DNA from 3 places in the Streptomyces sp. NPDC048415 genome. Region 1 is predicted to be linked to each of the others. Evidence: riboswitches for the same ligand, from Rfam matches in the RefSeq annotation. Region 1 holds a riboswitch; each other region holds the start of a gene.
The links. Region 1 has a riboswitch for cobalamin ahead of AB0D27_RS32935 (HoxN/HupN/NixA family nickel/cobalt transporter). Riboswitches for the same ligand answer to the same signal wherever they lie in the genome.
Positions count from the first base shown of each region.

Region 2: linked by a shared signal. The riboswitch ahead of AB0D27_RS15230 (CbtB-domain containing protein) and the one ahead of AB0D27_RS32935 (HoxN/HupN/NixA family nickel/cobalt transporter) in region 1 are both predicted to bind cobalamin.
Region 3: linked by a shared signal. The riboswitch ahead of AB0D27_RS17030 (cobalamin biosynthesis protein) and the one ahead of AB0D27_RS32935 (HoxN/HupN/NixA family nickel/cobalt transporter) in region 1 are both predicted to bind cobalamin.

Region 1 covers NZ_JBEZKJ010000070.1:8,435-14,540, reverse strand. Annotated here, with positions in the region: gene AB0D27_RS32955 (YfjP family GTPase) at 1-372, shown strand, start outside; gene AB0D27_RS32950 (single-stranded DNA-binding protein) at 750-1,217, shown strand; gene AB0D27_RS32945 (Cys-Gln thioester bond-forming surface protein) at 1,500-2,888, shown strand; gene AB0D27_RS32940 (helix-turn-helix domain-containing protein) at 2,966-3,325, opposite strand; cobalamin riboswitch at 3,407-3,607, shown strand; gene AB0D27_RS32935 (HoxN/HupN/NixA family nickel/cobalt transporter) at 3,635-4,738, shown strand; gene AB0D27_RS32930 (YcnI family protein) at 4,788-5,522, opposite strand; gene AB0D27_RS32925 (hypothetical protein) at 5,553-6,106, opposite strand, start outside.
Region 2 covers NZ_JBEZKJ010000018.1:78,009-84,114, reverse strand. Annotated here, with positions in the region: gene AB0D27_RS15245 (MerR family DNA-binding protein) at 1-201, opposite strand, end outside; partial or broken gene AB0D27_RS15240 (hypothetical protein) at 309-500, opposite strand; gene AB0D27_RS15235 (CbtA family protein) at 583-1,347, opposite strand; gene AB0D27_RS15230 (CbtB-domain containing protein) at 1,365-1,586, opposite strand; cobalamin riboswitch at 1,623-1,766, opposite strand; gene AB0D27_RS15225 (histidine phosphatase family protein) at 1,887-2,477, shown strand; gene AB0D27_RS15220 (hypothetical protein) at 2,742-2,870, shown strand; gene AB0D27_RS15215 (ankyrin repeat domain-containing protein) at 3,000-3,542, opposite strand; gene AB0D27_RS15210 (hypothetical protein) at 3,749-3,874, shown strand; gene AB0D27_RS15205 (Clp protease N-terminal domain-containing protein) at 3,921-4,820, shown strand; gene AB0D27_RS15200 (FAD-dependent monooxygenase) at 4,950-6,106, shown strand, end outside.
Region 3 covers NZ_JBEZKJ010000022.1:29,844-35,949, reverse strand. Annotated here, with positions in the region: gene cobN (cobaltochelatase subunit CobN) at 1-1,284, opposite strand, end outside; gene AB0D27_RS17035 (cobyric acid synthase) at 1,281-2,789, opposite strand; gene AB0D27_RS17030 (cobalamin biosynthesis protein) at 2,786-3,727, opposite strand; cobalamin riboswitch at 3,837-3,978, opposite strand; gene AB0D27_RS17025 (hypothetical protein) at 4,105-4,329, opposite strand; gene AB0D27_RS17020 (inorganic phosphate transporter) at 4,342-5,583, opposite strand; gene AB0D27_RS17015 (lysozyme) at 5,762-6,106, opposite strand, start outside.

The DNA.
Region 1 (6,106 bases):
CGTCCGCTGCGGCCCGGCTGGTGGCCGGTCGCCGTGCTCGCGCAGGCGTCGATGACGATCCTGCAGGTCATCGGTGGGCTCTGGCTGGTGGGGCAGATCATCGGGGTCACGGCACCGAATCTCGGGGTGCCGGTGCTGCTGATGGTGGCGGGCATCGTCGGCGGTCCGGTCGTCGAGTGGAGCAGCAGGATGGCGGCGCGCGGGCCCGCCCGGCGCTACGGGCTCGAAGCGGAACGACGGCTGCGGGAGGCCGCCGGCGGGTGCGGCAGGGCGCGCGTGCTGGATCCGGTGGCGGCTGAGCTGCTGCGCTACCAGGAGGTGCGCGAGCAGTACGGGCGGGTCACGGGGGCGGCGTCCGCGCCCGTCGGGTGACGCGGGCACCGGCGTGGTGCGCGAGCACCGCTGTGGTGACGCGGGCACCGGCGTGCTGGCGCGGGCACCACTGTGGTGACGCGGGCACCGGCGTGCTGGCGCGGGCACCACTGTGGTGACGCGGGCACCGCTGTGGTGACGCGGGCACCGCTGTGGTGACGCGGGCACCGCTGTGGTGACGCGGGCCCTCGGTCGGAGGGACGCGGCCATTCGGTCCGAAGGCGCGGTCACTCGGTCGGGTGACACGGTTTTCCACAACCAGCCGGTAGCACACAGCGCTCAGCGGGCTCGGCCCGACGGAGGCAGTCTGAATTCGCGGCGATCGCAGCGCATGCGATCGCCGCGACAGACGCAGCCGTACGGGAGAGGGGTTCGGGATGAACGAGACAATGGTCTGCGCGGTGGGGAACGTGGCGACGCAGCCGGTGTACCGGGAGCTGGCGAGCGGTCCGTCCGCGAGGTTTCGACTCGCGGTGACGGCGCGGTACTGGGACCGCGAGAAGAGCGCGTGGACGGACGGACACACCAACTTCTTCACGGTGTGGGCCAACCGTTCGCTCGCCACGAACGTGGCGGCATCGGTGTCGGTGGGCGACCCCGTCATCGTGCAGGGCAGGTTGAAGGTGCGCAGTGAGGTGCGCGAAGGGCAGAGCTGGACGTCGGCAGACATCGACGCGGTGGCGATCGGCCACGACCTTTCCCGCGGTACGTCGGCCTTCCGGCGCCCCTCCAAGGAGAGTGACGTGACGTCGGCGCCCCGCCCGGAGCCCAGTTGGGAGACGGAGCCACCAGAGCAGTCGGAGGCCGCGACCCAACAGCTGCCGGAGCCAGCGGGAGTGACGTGATGTCAGGACTCGGGACGCCCTGACCGAACTGCGGCTTATCGACAAATGCGTTGCGAACGATCCCGATGGATTTGTCGATAAGCGCAGCTCACAGGCGTATCGAGCGATAACGATTCCGAGTCGGATCGGTCATCCGATGACATGACTGGGGAGTGCGGTGCGGCCGCTTCCTTAGGATGCGGGGCATAGCTCACGGGGCTTCTGATTCTGCCGGCGGGACCGTCCCCCCATGTCAACGGGTCCTGCGCGAAAGGGAATTCTGTGTTTTCTTCGTTGTCTGCGTTGTCCGCGCGCAGGCGAAGGGCCGCCCGTGTCGCCACCGCGACGCTGGTGTCGGGGCTCGTCGCCGCGGGGGCGATCGCCACCGCGGGTACGGCCGTCGCGGATGAGATCCCGCAGAACCCGGGCGGTGCGACCGCAACCATAGGTGACCTGAAGACGTACGGGTCCGCCGTCGTCCACGACAACGGCGAGGACTCGTGGGTGTCCGCGGGCCTGTTCGAAATGTCCGTCGACGACGGTGGCACGCTGCAGACCTACTGCATCGATATTCACAACCCGACGCAGCGGGACGCCAAGTACCAGGAGACCCCCTGGAGCGGTACGTCGCTCAGCGGCAACAAGGACGCGGGAAAGATCCGCTGGATCCTGCAGCACTCCTACCCGCAGGTGAACGACCTCGCGGCACTCGCCGAGAAGGCCGGCGTCAGCGGCCTCACGGAGAAGGACGCGGCAGCCGGCACTCAGGTGGCCATCTGGCGGTACTCGGACGGCGCCGACGTGGACGCGGTGGACCCGCGGGCGGAGAAGCTCGCGGACTACCTCCAAAACAGCGCCCGGAACCTAGTGGAGCCCAAGGCATCGCTGGCCCTCGGCCCGGCGGCGGTCTCCGGTCACGCCGGGGAGAAGCTCGGCCCGGTCACGGTGCACACGAACGCGGGCAGCGTGACGGTGACGCCGCCCGCGGACGCCGCCGCCGACGGGGTGAAGATCGTCGACAAGGACGGCAAGGTGATCACCTCCGCATTCGACGGCAGCCGGCTCTACTTCGACGTGCCGAAGGACAGCTCGGACGGGTCGGCCGCGCTGACGGTGCAGGCGTCCACGACCGTGCCGGTCGGCCGCGCCTTCACCTCGGAGACCCGCAGCCAGACACAGATCCTGGCGGGCTCCAGCGAGTCGACGGTCTCCGCGACGGTGACCGCGAACTGGGCCGAGAAGGGCGCGATACCGGCCCTGTCCGCCTCGAAGAACTGCGCCGAGGGCGGCGTGGACATCACGGCGGCCAACAAGGGCGACGAGGCATTCACCTTCGAGCTGATGGGGATCGAGCACACCATCGAGGCGGGCGCGTCCCAGACGGTCACCGTCCCCCTGCAGGAGGACCAGGCGTACGACTTCACGATCAGCGGTCCGAACGGCTTCGCGGAGCGGTTCAAGGGCGTACTCGACTGCGAGATCCAGGGCAGCGCGAACGACGTCTCGACCCAGACGGTCAGTGAGCCGAGTCCCGCGTCGGTCGGCGGCACCTCCACCGGCGGGACCGATCTCGCCGAGACCGGCGGCTCCAGCACGACCCCGCTCATCGCGGGCACAGCCATCGCCCTCGTCGTGATCGGCGGCGCGGCATTGTCCTTGGTCCGCAAGAAGAAGGCACCCGCCCAGGACTGAGCAGCACAGCGCTGAGCAGCACCGCACCTTGGCAACTCAACAGTGAGCGACGAGGCGCCCCGCACCCCTGGGGCGGCTCAGCCCTTGTCGGACGCGCAGTGTTCCAGGAGGTCGGCGGTCGGGCCGTCGGTCACCCGATAGCGCACGACCCGGCCGTCCTTGTCGCCCTCGACCACCCCGGCGGTACGGAGCAGCCGCAGGGCCTGGGACACGGCGGGGTCGTTCATGCCGGTCGCGATGGCGAGGTCGGAGACGGCGAGGGGGCCGGCCCGGTGCAGGGCCAGCAGAAGGGCGAGGCGACGCGGGTCGGCGAGCAGCGAGAAGCGGTCGGCCCAGGTGCGTACGTGCCCGGGCTCACCGATGGCGGCGACGGCGTCGCAGACCCGGTGGCCGTCGATGGTCCTGCGGTCGGCGCGCTCGGCGGGAACGAGGTGCATGCGGGCCATCTTCGCAGGCGCCGCTGTGTGATCTTCAATACCTGCGCAGCTGTGCAGCTATGCAGGAGAACCCGTCGGCCAATACGGTGGGCGGGCCGTGGTGTTCGGGAAGCCGGTGACGGCCCTTCAGGGGCCCAGACCGGAGCGGCCCTCGCCACTGTGATCGGGGAGCTCCCGTCCCGTGCCGCCATCAGGCGGCGCCACTGGCCCCGAGGCCGGGAAGGCAGGGCCGGGCGCGTGCACCCGTAAGCCAGGAGACCGGCCACGGCATCTCACGAAGTGATCCACGAGGTGCTGGAGCGTGACCGAATGACCCTGCCCACGCAGTCGTCCCCACCCGCCGCCGGGTTCCGCTGGAGGCGCGAGGACACCGTACGAACCGCCGTTCTCCTGGCCATGATCGCGGCGCTGCACGTCGTCGCGTTCGGCATCCTGTTCCTGCTCGTCGAGCCGGAGCACTACGAGGTCGGCTCCCAGGCGTTCGGCATCGGCCTGGGCGTCACCGCGTACACACTGGGCATGCGGCACGCGTTCGACGCGGACCACATCGCCGCGATCGACAACACCACACGGAAGCTGATGGCCGACGGCAAACGGCCGGTGTCGGTGGGCTTCTGGTTCGCGCTCGGGCACTCCAGTGTGGTGGTCCTGCTCGCCGCGCTCATCGCCGGGGGCACCCAGCTGGCCGGGCGGATCATGAACGAGGGCTCCAGCACCCACCAGGTGCTCGGCGTCATGGGCACGACGGTCTCCGGATCGTTCCTCTACCTCATCGCCGCCCTCAACCTCGTGGCGCTCGTCGGCATCCTGCGGGTCTTCCGGGCGATGCGCGCGGGCAGGTACGACGAGGCCGAGCTCGAACAGCACCTGGATTCGCGGGGGTTCATGAACCGGATCCTGGGCCGCTTCACGAAGTCCATCACGCGGCCGGGGCAGATGTTCCCGCTCGGTTTTCTCTTCGGCCTCGGCTTCGACACGGCCACCGAGGTCACGCTGATGGTGATGGCGGGCAGCGGTGCGGCGGCCGGGCTGCCCTGGTACGCGATCCTGTGCCTGCCGCTGCTGTTCGCGGCGGGGATGAGCCTGTTCGACACCCTGGACGGCACGTTCATGAACTTCGCCTACCAGTGGGCCTTCTCCAACCCGGTGCGGAAGGTCTTCTACAACCTCACCATCACCGGCCTGTCCATCGCGGTGGCGTTCTTCATCGGCACGATCGAGCTGGTGAGCGTGCTGCACGACAAGTTCGACCTGCGTGACGCGGTGACCGGCTGGATCGCGGGACTCGACCTGGACAACGTCGGATACATCATCGTCGGCCTGTTCGTCGTCGTCTGGGCCGCGGCCGTGGCGTACTGGCGACTGGCGAAGGTCGAGCAGCGGTGGGCGGTCCGCCCCGCCGAGGGGAGTTGAGACCGGCGGGGCGGCCGCCGCAGCCCGGCCGGGGGCGGGCGCAGCCCTGCTAGGAGCGGGCGCTCCTGCCGCGGGCGAGGGCGAAGCCGGCCGCGATCAGGCCGAGGACGCCGACGACCAGACCGGCGATGCCCAGGCCGCGAGCGGTCGAGTCACTGCTCTTGTCGCTCGCGGTCGAACTCTTGGCGTCCGAGGCCGACGCAGTGGCGGAGGGTCCCCCGGAGGAGTCCTCGCCCGCGCCCTTGGCCGTGAGCGTGAGCACCGGCGCCGGGTTCTCCGGCTCCGCGCCGCCCTTCGGCGTCTCCTCGATCCACCGGACGACGTTGCCGTCCGAGTAGGTCTGCAGCGTCTTGAAGCTCAGCTGACCGGTGTCGTCCGGCAGTTGACCGAACGCCACGTCGAAGTCCTGGTACTCGCCGTGGCGGATCCTGCCCCCGGTCCAGGTGATCTCGGAGACGGCGTCGGTGATGGTGCCGTCGTCCGTCTTGATGGGCGTCTTGAGCTTGCTGGTCGTCACCTTCGCGGTCCAGCCCGCCTGCGGGGTGACCAGGACGCCCAGGACCGGATGGTCGGTGGGCAGGAAGACCTGCACCTTCGTGGTGCTGGCGGTGTCCTCCTCGTTGGGGACGCGGAAGGTCAGGAGGCCGTCCGTGGCGCCCTTGGCGTAGCTCTCGGGGTGGACCGTCACATGCGCGAAGGCCGCGCCAGCGGCGGTCAGGACACCGGCCGTGGTGAGGGCGGCGACCAGGCCGGTCCGGCGCAGGGTGGTACTCATCGGGGACATCAGGGAACTCCGTACTGGTGGGGTATGCGGTCAGGGCGTGTACGCGAGCCCCGTCGGCGGTCCCCGACGCGAGACGGCGTGCCGCAGCAGCACCTGCCGAGTCGCCGACGGCTCAGCCGTGTTCCGGCATACGACATCCCCGTACGCCCTTGCGTGAGAGCGTCGCGTGCTCTCCCGCCACCACGCCGCGAGCCCCGGCACGAGCGTCACGGCCCACCGCAGCAGGGACCACAGCGCGGCCTCGCCGCGCCGCAGCCACCAGGTGGCGATAAGGGCGGCCGCCAGGTGGGCGGCGGTGGCGTGCGGGGTCATCACATGCGGGTGCGTCATATGCGCTCCGTGCATGGTCATCGCCATCTGCGGCCGGGCCGCCTCGAACCCGGCATGGAGCGCGACCTGTGCGACCAGCATCCCGCCGCCTATCCCGACGAGGGACCGCTCCCGGCCGCCCAGCAGACAGCCGGCGGCGAAGACGGCGAGGAATCCGGCGCCGTCCGCCCACAACGGCGGCAGCTCGCCCGTCGCCAGCCGGTGGCCGCCGACGGCCAGCAGGACGCAGAGCACGGCGAACACCGCCGCGCGCA
Region 2 (6,106 bases), on a different contig from region 1:
GATCCAGCAGACGTTGGCGTGGTCGGCCGGCTCGCGCTGCCGAGCGTGTTTGATCAGTGTCTCCAAGTGCCCTTCAAGGGCGAACGGTTCGGCGATCTGGGCCCGCACTTGCTCCAGCCGGTCGTCCAGGACCTGACGCACATGGCCGCAGGGCGCCTCGACCTGGCCGTGGACGGAGAGGATCTGCCGTACCTCCTGCAGGGACAGATCGGCGGCCTGGCAGCGGCGGATGAACCGCAGCCGGTCTGCTGTCTCCAGCCGTACACGCGATGCCCTGTCGGCGTGCGTTCCGGCGGCGGAAGCAGGCCCGCTTCCTCATAGAAGCGGATGGTCTTGGTGCTGACGCCTATGAGCTTGGTCGCTTCGCCGATTAACGCTAGGTGCTCCTGGGGTCCTCCGCGCACGCCCCGCGAGCTGCGGCAGCGGATGCGCCGGCTGCCGGGCCGCTCACCCTGTCGGCCCCGCAGCGCCCGCCAGCCCCGGCGTGCTGGGGCGTTCATGGCCCTCTGAAGCAGGCGAAGCGATGGCCACGACCGGATTTCCGTTCCGGTCGTGGCCATCGTCGTTTTCGCAGTGGTGTCCTCAGTGCGGTACGGGAGTTGCCCGCCTACCCGCTTCTTGCTTCTCGGCGGTGGCCGCCCTGGGCGACAGCACCCGCTCCGAGAGCAGCCCGAAGACGAGCCCGAAGGCGGTCCACAGGGTCAGCTGAATGGCCAGTGCCGCGAGGCGGAACTGCCACAGCAGCGTGGCAGAGAAGTCCTTGGGGACCTCATTGATGGCGGGGAGGAACGCGTACGCGAGGCCGATGGTGAGGACGAAGAATGCGCCCGCCGCCAGGGTCGCGTTCCAGTTGCCCAGGCGCGGCGCGAGGCGCTTGCCCAGGATGACCGTGGCGATGGCGAGCAGCACGCTGAGCACCATCATCAGGAAGTACAGCGTGGTGCGCTTGCCGATCGTCTCAGGGTCGCCGACGGACGGTGGATTGGCCGGGTACTTCAGGAACGGCACGAGGTAGACCGCGAGCAGGCCCGCGGCTGACAGGAGCAGCGCGCTCGCGCGCGGTCCGAAGCGGCCGATCCTGCCGAGCGCGAAGCAGTACGCGAGGGCGGCGATGCCGCCGAACGCGACCCCGTAGACGAGGACACCGGTGGCCAGGCCGCCCGTGGACTGCATCGAGCGGGAGACGATCTCCATGCCGTGCTCGTGGGAGTGGGCGTCCTCGTAGGCGATCGCCGAGTCTACGCGCGGTTCGCCCAGGAAGTAGGCGACGGCGAGGGCGAGCAAGCCGGCGGCGAGGCCGGCGAGCATGCCGCGGACCAGGAGGCTTCTGACGGTTGCGGCGTTCATGGTGTCCGATTCCCGTCTCAGTGGCACGGGAAGCCGAGCAGGTGGCGGGCGTCGTGGACCCACTCGTGGACGTTCTCGCCGGACATCACGGAGGTGGCGCCCTGTTCGGCGCCGACGAAGTAGAGCAGGACCAGCATCAGGACGCCGAAGAAGACCGCCCAGGGGGCGATCGCGCCGATCGGCAGCTTGGCGGGAACGGCGGTGGGGGAAGCGGTCGGCTGAGCGACGGACTGCGCCATAAGGCAGTACCTCCTGGGGAACTCGCGTCCCATCTCGGTGGTGCACAGGACGACGGCTGCGGGTCTGACTTGCTCGACCTTCACCATCCCTGGCGGGGATGGTTCTTGCTGGGCTTACAGTGGCGCGACCGTGCCGGATTCCCACCGGACTTCCGCCGAACCGTCGTCGATATCGACGAGAAGGTACCGCGAAGCGGGGATGCAGCCAAGGGCGCACGATGTGGCGGGTCGCGCGCCGGGGAGCTCGCTACACCGTCAGTTCCTGGGCCTGGCAAGGGCGTTGATCGCGAGAGTGGGCGTATGACGAGCCGAGTGATGTTGATCTCAGCCGCGATCAGTGCGGCGCTGCGGGAGGCCCGCTTCGACGACGGATGCCCGCTCGATGCCACGGGGTCCGCGCGTGCCCGGTCGGCCGCGGGCACGCTTCCGCCGGCCGACCGGGCGCTGACATCGCCCACTGTGCGCTGCCGGGAGACCGCAGACACACTCGGCCTCGATGCCCTGCCCGTGCCCGAACTGGCCGGGCTGGCCATGGGGCGCTGGCGCGGCCGGACCCTCGCCGAGGTGGGCGCCCAGGAGCCGGATGCTGTCGCCGTCTGGCTGGCGGACCCAGCCTCCGCCCCGCACGGTGGCGAGTCGGTGAGCCGGCTCTGTGCTCGTGTCGCACTCTGGCTGGAGGTGGCTGCGCAGAGCCCTGGCCGGACGATCGTCGTCGTGGAGCCGGAGATTGTCCGGGCTGTGGTGCTACGGGCGTTGGGCGCGCCCGAGCCGGGCTTCTGGCGCATCGACGTACCGCCGCTCACCGTCACGGAGTTGAGCGGACGGTCCGGACGCTGGAACCTGCGGCTCGGGCAGCCGCTCGGCCAGGCGGATTCCGGGACCGTTCGCTGATCCGGACCATTGCACACGCCAAGGGGGCCGACGACGGCAGTGCCCACGGGTGGGCGTCTCAGATGTCCTCCCGGCTCTGGTTGTCAGCGTCATGCACCACACCAACTCGCTTGCAACGGGACTGTGGAGGCCCTGGGTTCAGCCACTCCCATACCGCAGTCCTTGATGCGCACGTCCGCCTGCGCGGCTGAGGGAACGCTTCCAGAGCCTCAACCACACGGCCGAACAGTTCATCGACGCCCATGGGTTACCTCGGACTTCGCCGTGCACTTCTTCGACCGTGGCCTCGTGGACTCCCTCGCCGAGGGATGGCGCCTCGACGAGGTGCACGCCTTTGAGGAGGGCGAACTGCCGCGCCGCCTGTGGCGGGTCACTCAGACGCTGCCTGAGTGAGCCCGGCTTCCGCGCCGGATCCAGCAGTCGATGGGGTGACCGATCTGCGTACAACTCCTGCTGCACCTGCGGCGGCGACAGTCCGACCGTGAGACGCAATGGTGCGCTGAGCGTCCTGCCGCCCGCGCGTCACGGAGAGGCGCGACCGGAGAGCTCGGCGTGGGTCTTCGCACCCTCACCGCGCAACCAGTCGACCACGTCGTCGGCGTCCTGGGCTCGGGCGATGTCGAGGGGCGTCTTGTCGTCGTAGCCGATCCAGTTGATGTCCGCGCCGTTGCCGCGCAGGTACTGGGCGCTGGGCAACTGGCCGCCGTGGCAGGCGCCCCAGAAAGCACGGGTGACCTCGTCAGGGGTGGGTGGCTCGGAGGCCGTGACGTGATCCTTGACGCAGTCGAGGAGACCGAGGGTGGCGGCATCCTGGAAGCTGATGTGGGCACCGTGCTCGATGAGCCAGCGGGCCGCGTGCCACTGCCCGAAGCCGCGGGCGTCGGCCAGCGGGGTGCCGCCGCCGATCACCGCGCCGTGTGCCTCGATGTCGGCTCCGGCCGCGATGAGTGCGTCGAGTACGGGGACGTCGTTGCTGCTGGCGGCCCAGTGCAGAGGTGTTTCGGTGTGCGGGCCGGTGAAGCGGGCGTTGGGGTCGGCGCCGGCGGTGACCAGGGCGGCGACGATCTGTGGGCCGTGCGGGAAGTGGCCGGGCCAGTCGGTGGCGATGTGCAGCAGGCTGCGGGCTCCCTTGCCGCAGTCTTCGGTGATGCGCGTGGTGGCCAGGCCGGGGTTCTCGGCGAGGAGCAGCTGCAGTCCGGGGAGGTCCCCAGGCCCCGTGCAGTCATGTCGGTGACCTGATCCAGCAGCACCTGGCCGACATCGAGTGCCGCATGGCCGAGCTGCGGACGGCCCGCACCGCTCTGCGGGGCCTGGCCGAACGTGCCACCGCCACGGACCCGAGTACCTGTGCCGAGGCGGACATCTGCAGCATCATCGGCGGTCCGACAGAGAAGTGACAATGAGGGATTGTCACTCGGTGAGTGACAATCTACGGTTGTCAGCATGAGCGAAGAACCCACCGTGGAGCAGCTCATCCAAGCGGCCCACGCCCGTGCCGGAAACGACGACGAACTCGCCCTGCTGGACGCCGTCATCGCGCTCGCCCACGACGTGTCCATCCACACGGACGCGGCCGTCGACCACGTCGTACGACAGGTACGCGACGCCGGACACTCCTGGACCGTAATCGGCGAACACCTTGGAATCTCCCGCCAGGGCGCCCGCCAGCGCTACACCAATCGCGTCGAGGAAGCCCCTCCGCCGGTCGACCTCATCCGCGGCCGCGACCTGGAAAGCAGCCTGTCCGCGGCACTCGCCGCCGCAGCCGCCGACGGCCTGGCCGAGGCGGGCACCGAACACCTCCTGCTCGGCCTGCTCACCGACGGCGTGGCCGCCGCGACCCTGGAACGGCTCGGCGCCACCCGCGACAAGATCCGCGACGCGAGCCACCGCCTCTTCGCCCCTCCGGCCGGTTCGACACCACCGCAGCACACCGTGTTCTCCGCCCAGGCTAAGGGCGCCCTCGCGGTCGCCGAGCAGTTGGCCACCGAGCGCACCCCCACCTGCGCGCCTGTCGTCGTCAATACGCCGCAGCTGCTCGCTGTCATCGCCACCAACCCGGGTTCACGCGCCCGCCGCGTCCTCAACGACATCGGCATCGACCCGGCGGACATCAAGCGCCAACTCCACTGCTACATCAACATCCCTCGCACCCCCTTCGGCCCCCGCTCACGCCGACGCAGCCGCCGCCCCGACGAACGGTCCGCGCGCTGCTCCTTCTGCGGCCACTCGCGCACCGAGGAACGCCGACTCGTGGCTGGCCCCGACGTGTGGATCTGCGCGGACTGCGTCGCGCTGTGCGGCGAGATCCTCGCCCAACCTTCAGGTGCGCGCAGCAAGTAGGGCCTGGTGACGTACGGGCTGCGGCGCTCGACGAGGACGACGTCGCGCCGTCGGCCGTGGCGATCGCCAATGCGTTCGTGGTGGCGATGATCCTGACGGCTGAGACCTCCCGGTACTACCGTGGGAGAGATGACGGCACAGCTGGACGTGCTGGTGGCCGGTGCGGGGCCGACGGGGCTCGCTCTCGCCGCACAACTCCGCGCCTACGGAGTCGACTTCCGTATCGTCGACCGCTCCCTCGACCGGGTGCGCGAGTCGCGGGCGCTGGCCATCCAGCCGCGCACGCTGGAGGCACTGGCCGGGTTCGGAGTAACCGACGAGCTGGTCAAGCGTGGCAATCCCGCGGTGCAGCTGCGGATGCATCTGCCAGGGCGCGTCGTGCAGATGCCGCTCTTCTCCGGCGAGCTCATGGACACCCCGTACCCCTTCCTCCTGTTCCTCTCGCAGGCCGAGACCGAGAGCGTCCTCTCGGAGCGGCTCGGCGTGGGCGGTGTGACGGTGGAGCGCGGCACGGAGCTGGTGCGGCTGGAGGCGCAGGGCGCGTACGTCAGCTGCCGACTGCGGCGGCAGCGCGGCACGGAAGAGACCGTGAGTGCCCGGTACGTCGTCGGCTGCGACGGCGCCCACAGCACCGTACGAAGCGAGGCGGGTATCGGCTTCCAGGGCTACGCCTATCCGCAGACCTTCCTCCTCGCCGACCTGGAGGTCGACGGGCTGGAACCGGGCACCGCGCACACCTTCATGACCGCCGCCGGGATGCTGTTCTTCTTCCCGCTCGGCGCGCCTGCCACCTGGCGGATGCTCGCGATGCGGCCACGAGGCGCGCCGGACGCCGAGGTGACCTTGGGGCTGATGCAGGAGATCGTTGACCGGTACACCGGCGAGGGCCTGCGCCTGCGGGACCCGGTCTGGATGACCGACTTCCGGCTCCACAACCGTGGCGCCGCCCACTACCGGGCCGGACCCTTCTTCCTGGCCGGGGACGCGGCCCACATCCACAGCCCAGCCGGTGCGCAGGGCATGAACACCGGTATCCAGGACGCACTCAACCTCGGCTGGAAGCTCGCCCTCGTCTGCCGGGGCACCGCGCCCGAGGAACTTCTGGAGACGTACGAGACCGAGCGCGTCCCCGTTGGCCGTAGCGTCCTGCGCTTCACCGACCGCGCCTTCACCATCGCCACCAGCCGCAACCCGGCCATCCGCCTGGCCCGCACTCAACTCGCGCCGCGGATCGCCCCGTTGGCTCTGCGTGCGACTGGCCTGCGCAGGCGCGTTTTCCGTATGGT
Region 3 (6,106 bases), on a different contig from region 1:
CCCGTCCCGCAGCCCCGGCTCGAGTGTGTCGAACCATGCCTGGTAGTCGGCGAGCGGCACCCGCGCGGGCGCGGCGGCCAGCTGGTCCTCGGTGAGCCACTCGACGTCGTGGCCGCCCGCCTGGATGAGCCGGTGGATCAACTCGTCGCCTTGGTCGGGGTATGCGGAGAGGCTGTATCCGGCGCCCCGCAGCGCGTCCAGGACCCGTACGGCCGACGCGGGCGTGTCGAGACCGACCGCGTTGCCGACCCGCGAGTGCTTGGTGGGGTAGGCGGTGAAGACGAGCGCGAGCTTCTTCTCCTCGTTCGGCTTGTGCTTCAACCGGGCGTGCCGTACGGCGATTCCGGCGACGCGCGCGGCCCGCTCCGGGTCGGCGACGTACACCGGCACCTCGTCGGGACCCTGCTCCTTGAAGGAGAACGGCACGGTGATGAGCCGTCCGTCGAACTCCGGGATCGCGACCTGCATCGCCGCGTCCATGGGGGACAGGGCGGCGTCCGACTCGGCCCAGGTGTTCTTCGACGAGGTCAGGCAAAGCCCCTGCAGCACAGGGATGTTGAGGTCGGCGAGCGCACCGATGTCCCAGGCCTCCTCGTCGCCGCCCGCGGACGCCTGGGAGGCGTGCGTGCCGCCCGCCGCGAGCACGGTGGCGACCAGCGCGTCGGCCTTCTGGAGGATTTCGTACAGGCCCGCGTCCGCGCCGCGCAGCGAACCGCAGTACACGGCGAGGGCGTTGGCGCCGCGCGCCTCGATCGCGTCGCACAGCGTGTCGACGAAGGCGGTGTTGCCGCTGAGCTGATGAGCCCGGTAGAAGAGCACACCGACGGTCGGACGGCCCTCGATGTACGCGCGCTCGCCGTGGACGCCGTACTCTGGCATCTTCCGCGGCTCCTCGAAGCCCTCGCCGGTGAGCAGCACGGTGTCGGACAGGAACCGGGCCAATTCGGTGAGGTTGTCCGGGCCGCCCTCGACGAGGTAGCGCAGCGCCTCCGCCACCACGCCGGCGGGCACCGACGACTCGGCCATCAACTCGGCGTCCGGGACGGACTCCCCGCCGAGCAGGACGGTCGGGATGCCCGAGGCCCGCAGCTGGTTCAGGCCCTCCTCCCAGGCACGCTTGCCGCCCAGGAGTCGTACGACGGCGATGTCCGCGCCCTCGATGAGCGCGGGCAGCTCCTCCGCGACCTCCACCCGGGTCGGATTACCGATGCGGTACGGGGCGCCGGAGGCACGGGCCGCCAGCAGATCCGTGTCGGCGGTCGACAACAACAACACTGTGCTCATGCGGGCGCTCCCGGTGGAATGAAAGGCAGTCCTTGCGGCGCGCCCGACTCGATGAGCCGCCACAGCGCGTCCGTGTCCGCGTGTTCCTCGATCAGATCGCCGAGCCGGTCCAACTGCTGCTCGCGCAGCGCCGCGAACGACGTGTCGGCGGCCGGTACGAAGCGGCGGCCCGCGGCGGCCGCCACCTCGCGCAGGAAGGCCCGCCGGAATCCGTCCGACTCCAGCGAGCCGTGCCAGTGGGTGCCCCAGACGGCGCCGACCCGGCAGCCATCGAGGAAGGGCTCTCCTCCCGTGACGTCGGCGACGCCGTGGTGGATCTCGTATCCCTCGACCCGCTCGCCGAGAGCCTCGCCGACCGGCCGCGTCAGGGTCTTCTCGCGCGCGAACCGCACGCGTACGGGGAGGAGTCCGAGACCCTCGACATGACCTTGACGGCTTTCCACCTCGTCCTCGATGTGCTCGCCGAGGACCTGGAAGCCACCGCAGATACCGAGAACCGGCCGCCCCTCGGCGGCCCTGCGCGCGAGGGCGTCCGCGAGTCCCCGCTCCCGCAGCCACTCCAACGCCTTCACCGTGCCCCGGGTCCCGGGTACGACGACGAGGTCGGCGTCCGCCAGCTCCTCGGCCCGGTCCACGAACCGCACCACCACGCCCGGCTCGGCGGCCAGCGCGTCCACGTCGGTGAAGTTGGACATGAGGGGTATCGCGCAGACGGCGACCCGCAGGACGTCCTCACCGGCGGGCGGTGCGACCACGGACTCCCGCACGGCACCTCGCAGTGAGACCCGGAGTCCGTCCTCCTCGTCGATGCCCAGGCCGTGCCGGAAGGGCAGCACGCCGTACGAGGGTCGCCCGGTGAGGTCGTGCAGCATGTCGAGCCCCGGCTCCAGCAGGGAGACATCCCCGCGGAACTTGTTGACGAGGAACCCCGCGACGAGTTCCTGGTCCTGCGCGCTCAGCAGCGCGACCGTCCCGAAGAAGGAGGCGAACACGCCACCGCGGTCGATGTCACCGACGACGAGCACGGGCAGTCGTGCGTTCCGGGCGATCCCCATGTTCACGATGTCGGTGCGCCGCAGATTGATCTCGGCCGGACTGCCGGCCCCCTCACAGATCACCGCGTCATACGTGCCCCGCAACTCGGCGAGGCACTCCAGCACGGTCCCGAGCAGCGCCTCCTGCCGTCCGCCGTGGTAGCCGCGCGCGCTCATCTCGCCCACGGGCTTGCCCATGAGCACGACCTGACTGCTCCGGTCGCTGCCCGGCTTGAGCAGCACGGGATTCATGAGCGCGCTGGGCTCCACGCGTGCGGCCTGCGCCTGCATGGCCTGCGCGCGGCCGATCTCGGCACCTTCGCGCGTGACGAAGGAATTGAGGGACATGTTCTGCGCCTTGAAGGGGGCGACCTTGACGCCCTGGCGCACCAGCCACCGGCAGATCCCCGCCGTGACGACGCTCTTGCCGGCGTCGGAGGTGGTCCCGGCGATGAGCAGTCCGCCGCTCATGAGGTGGCCCCCTTGGAAAGCGTCCGTCCGACGGCGCACACGGCGAGCGCGAGCAGGCTCACGCGCCGCGACAGCCGGACGGCCCGCTCGATGTCGGCGACCGACACGGGCCGCCCTTCGGCATTGAGTACGGGCCGGTGCTCGACCCGGCCCCCGTATGAGAGCGTCCCGCCGAGCCGCACCCCGAGCGCCCCCGCGAACGAGGCCTCCACGGGCCCGGCGTTGGGACTCGGATGCTTGCCGGCGTCCGCGCGCCAGGCGCGCACGGCGCCCCGCGGATCGCCCCCGGCCACGGTCGCGAGCACGGCGGTCAGCCGGGCCCCCGGCCATCCCGCCACGTCGTCGAGCCGCGCGGAAGCCCACCCGTACCGCCGGTACTTGGGGGACCTGTGCCCGACCATGGCGTCCAGCGTGTTCACGGCACGAAAGGCCACGAGCCCCGGCACACCCGCGACGGCCCCCCACGCCAGGGCCCCCACCACGGCGTCGGAGGTGTTCTCGGCGACGGACTCGACGACGGCACGCGCGATGCCGTCGGAGTCCAGTGTCTGGGGGTCGCGCCCGCACAGATGCGGCAGCCGTTGCCGGGCGGCCTCGACATCACCGACGGCGAGCGCGTCGCCGATCGCCCGCGCCTCACGCCCGAGGGAGGTCCCGCCGACGACGGCCCAGGTGGCGGCGGCGGTCAGCGCGACGGAGGCGGCCCGAGAGGGACGTACGCAACGACTCGCGAGCGTGGCGAGGCCGGTGGCGCCGCCCACGCACACGGTGGTGTGCAGCGCGCCCCACCCACGGTGGTCCCGCCACAACACCCGCTCCACCTCTGACGCGGCCCGCCCGAACGCGGCGACCGGATGCCCCCGGCGGGGATCGCCGAGCAGCAGGTCACCGAGGAGGCCGGCGGCGGCGCCGTACGCGAAGACGCGATCGGCACGCATCGGTTCAGCCGACCGTCAGGTCGGGCTGCGCCGTCGTTCGCTTCGTTGGCAGGGCACTTGGGCAGCCGCGCATGGCGATATGTCCTCACTCAGGGTGTCCACGCCCTGGTTCGACGAGACCGGCGGTGAGAGTTCCTGGCTCCCGGGAACGTCATTCCCCGGTGACAGTGGCGGGACCGCGCCGGACTCACACCGGCTTCCTCTCATGCCGCCGTACTTGGCTCCGGCAGTCCACCACGGGGCCGGAACACCCGTCAACTTGCTGTTGACCTGCGGGGGGAGAGTGTGCGAAGGCCCACATGCGGGTGGGGTGCGGGACGATGTTCCGTCCCGCACCCCACCTGAAGTGATGCCCGTTTTGGGCTACTTGGTTCGGCTCACTTGCCGACAATGATGAAGATCCCGTACGCCACCGCCGCCGCGCAGGCCGCGAAGCAGGCGTAGGCGCCGGTGGTCGCGAGGGCCACGGAGCCGCCCCGAGTCGAGGCCGACTCGCGCTTGGACAGGCTGACGATGCCGAGGGTGAAGAGGCCGACGAGGGAGACGGTGGCCACGAGGCTGACGCCGAAGACGGAGGCGAGGGCTGCCCAGTCGATGTTCATGCTGTTCGTTCCTTACACCGTGGCCGGGCGGGTGGGCTCCGCGTCCGGGGCCGGGATGGTGGTCTTCAGGTCGGTGTCGGCCGTGGCGATCGAACCGGCCGGCGGCGGGCTGACGGCGGCGATCGCCGTGGTGACGACGCCCGCGGGCTCGGCGGTGACGTCGTTGACGTTGTCGACCGTGACGGGCCGGCGGCGGGAGAGCTTCCAGATGGTGCCGGCACCGGCCACCAGCAGCACGCCCGTGAGGGCGATGCCCCACGCGCCCTGCTTGGTCAGGAACTCGGCGCTCGCGCCGGCCAGACCGGCGGCGGGCAGCGTCAGGCCCCACGCCACGAACATGCGGGTCGCGGTCGACCAGCGGACGACGGCGCCCTTGCGGCCGACGCCCGAGCCCATCACGGCGCCCGAGCAGACCTGGGTGGTGGAGAGCGAGAAGCCGATGTGCGAGGAGGCCAGGATGGCCGTCGCGGCGCTGGTCTGGGCGGCGAAGCCCTGCGGCGGCGCGAGGTCGGTGAGGCCCTTGCCCATGGTGCGGATGATGCGCCAGCCGCCCAGGTAGGTGCCGAGCGCGATGGCCATACCGGCCGAGACGATGACCCAGCTGGGAGGGTTCGAGCCCGGGGCGATGACACCGCCGGTGACCAGGGCGAGGGTGATGATGCCCATGGTCTTCTGCGCGTCGTTCGTGCCGTGGGCGAGGGAGACCAGCCCCGCGGAGGCGATCTGCCCCGCGCGATAGCCCTTGGCGGTCGCCTTCTCCTCGGCCCGCCCGCCGATCTTGTACGTCAGCCGGGTGGCCAGCATCGCGGCGAGTCCGGCCACGATCGGCGCGGCGACCGCGGGGATCAGCACCTTGGTGACGACGGTCGAGCCGTTCACTGACGACCAGCCGGCCGACATGACCGCGGCGCCGATCAGTCCGCCGAAGAGCGCGTGGGAGGAGCTGGAGGGCAGACCCAGCAGCCAGGTCAGCAGATTCCACAGGATGGCGCCGACGAGCGCCGCGAAGATCACTTCGGTGCGAATGCCCTCTTCGTTGATGATTCCGCCGGAGATCGTCTTGGCGACCTCCACGGAGAGGAACGCACCGACGAGATTCAGCACGGCGGACATGGCCACCGCCGTCTTGGGCTTCAGAGCGCCGGTCGAGATGGTCGTCGCCATCGCGTTGGCAGTGTCGTGGAAACCGTTCGTGAAATCGAACACGAGAGCGGTGACGATCACGATTCCGAGGAGGAGCGTGATGTGTTCCATTTACCCAGGCTTCTGTTTGACGTCAGTGGCACGTGGACCGTAGGCAACCTGGGTGAACGGAAGATGAACTGGGTCGGGCGGTGGGGTGTCTCAATGGGTGGACCACCCCTCCGCTTGCGTCGGAGGGGCGGCCCCGCGCCTCGAACGAAGGCGGAATATCGGGCTCCGGTCCCGGCTTCTAGCCCCTCGCGAGCCGCTTCAGCCCGGTCAGGGATCCGTTGAAGAGATTTTGGTCACCCGGCAGGGCGCCGCTGTTGTCGTACTGCCAGAACGTCCAGTACGACCAGCCGCCGGGCAGTGCCCCCGCGTCCGCCGCGTCGTAGCGGGCCAGCCACAGGGCGTGATTCGCGGCGAAGGCGCGGCTGGCGCCGGTGCAGGTGTTCCACCAGTGCGCGGTCGTGTAGATCACCGGCCGGCGGCCGGTCTCCCGCTTGACCTCGTCGCTGAATGTCTTGATCCACTTCACCATCCCGGCCTTGCTCAGGCCGTAGCACTTGTGCTTGCTGTAGGGGTTGTACTCGAT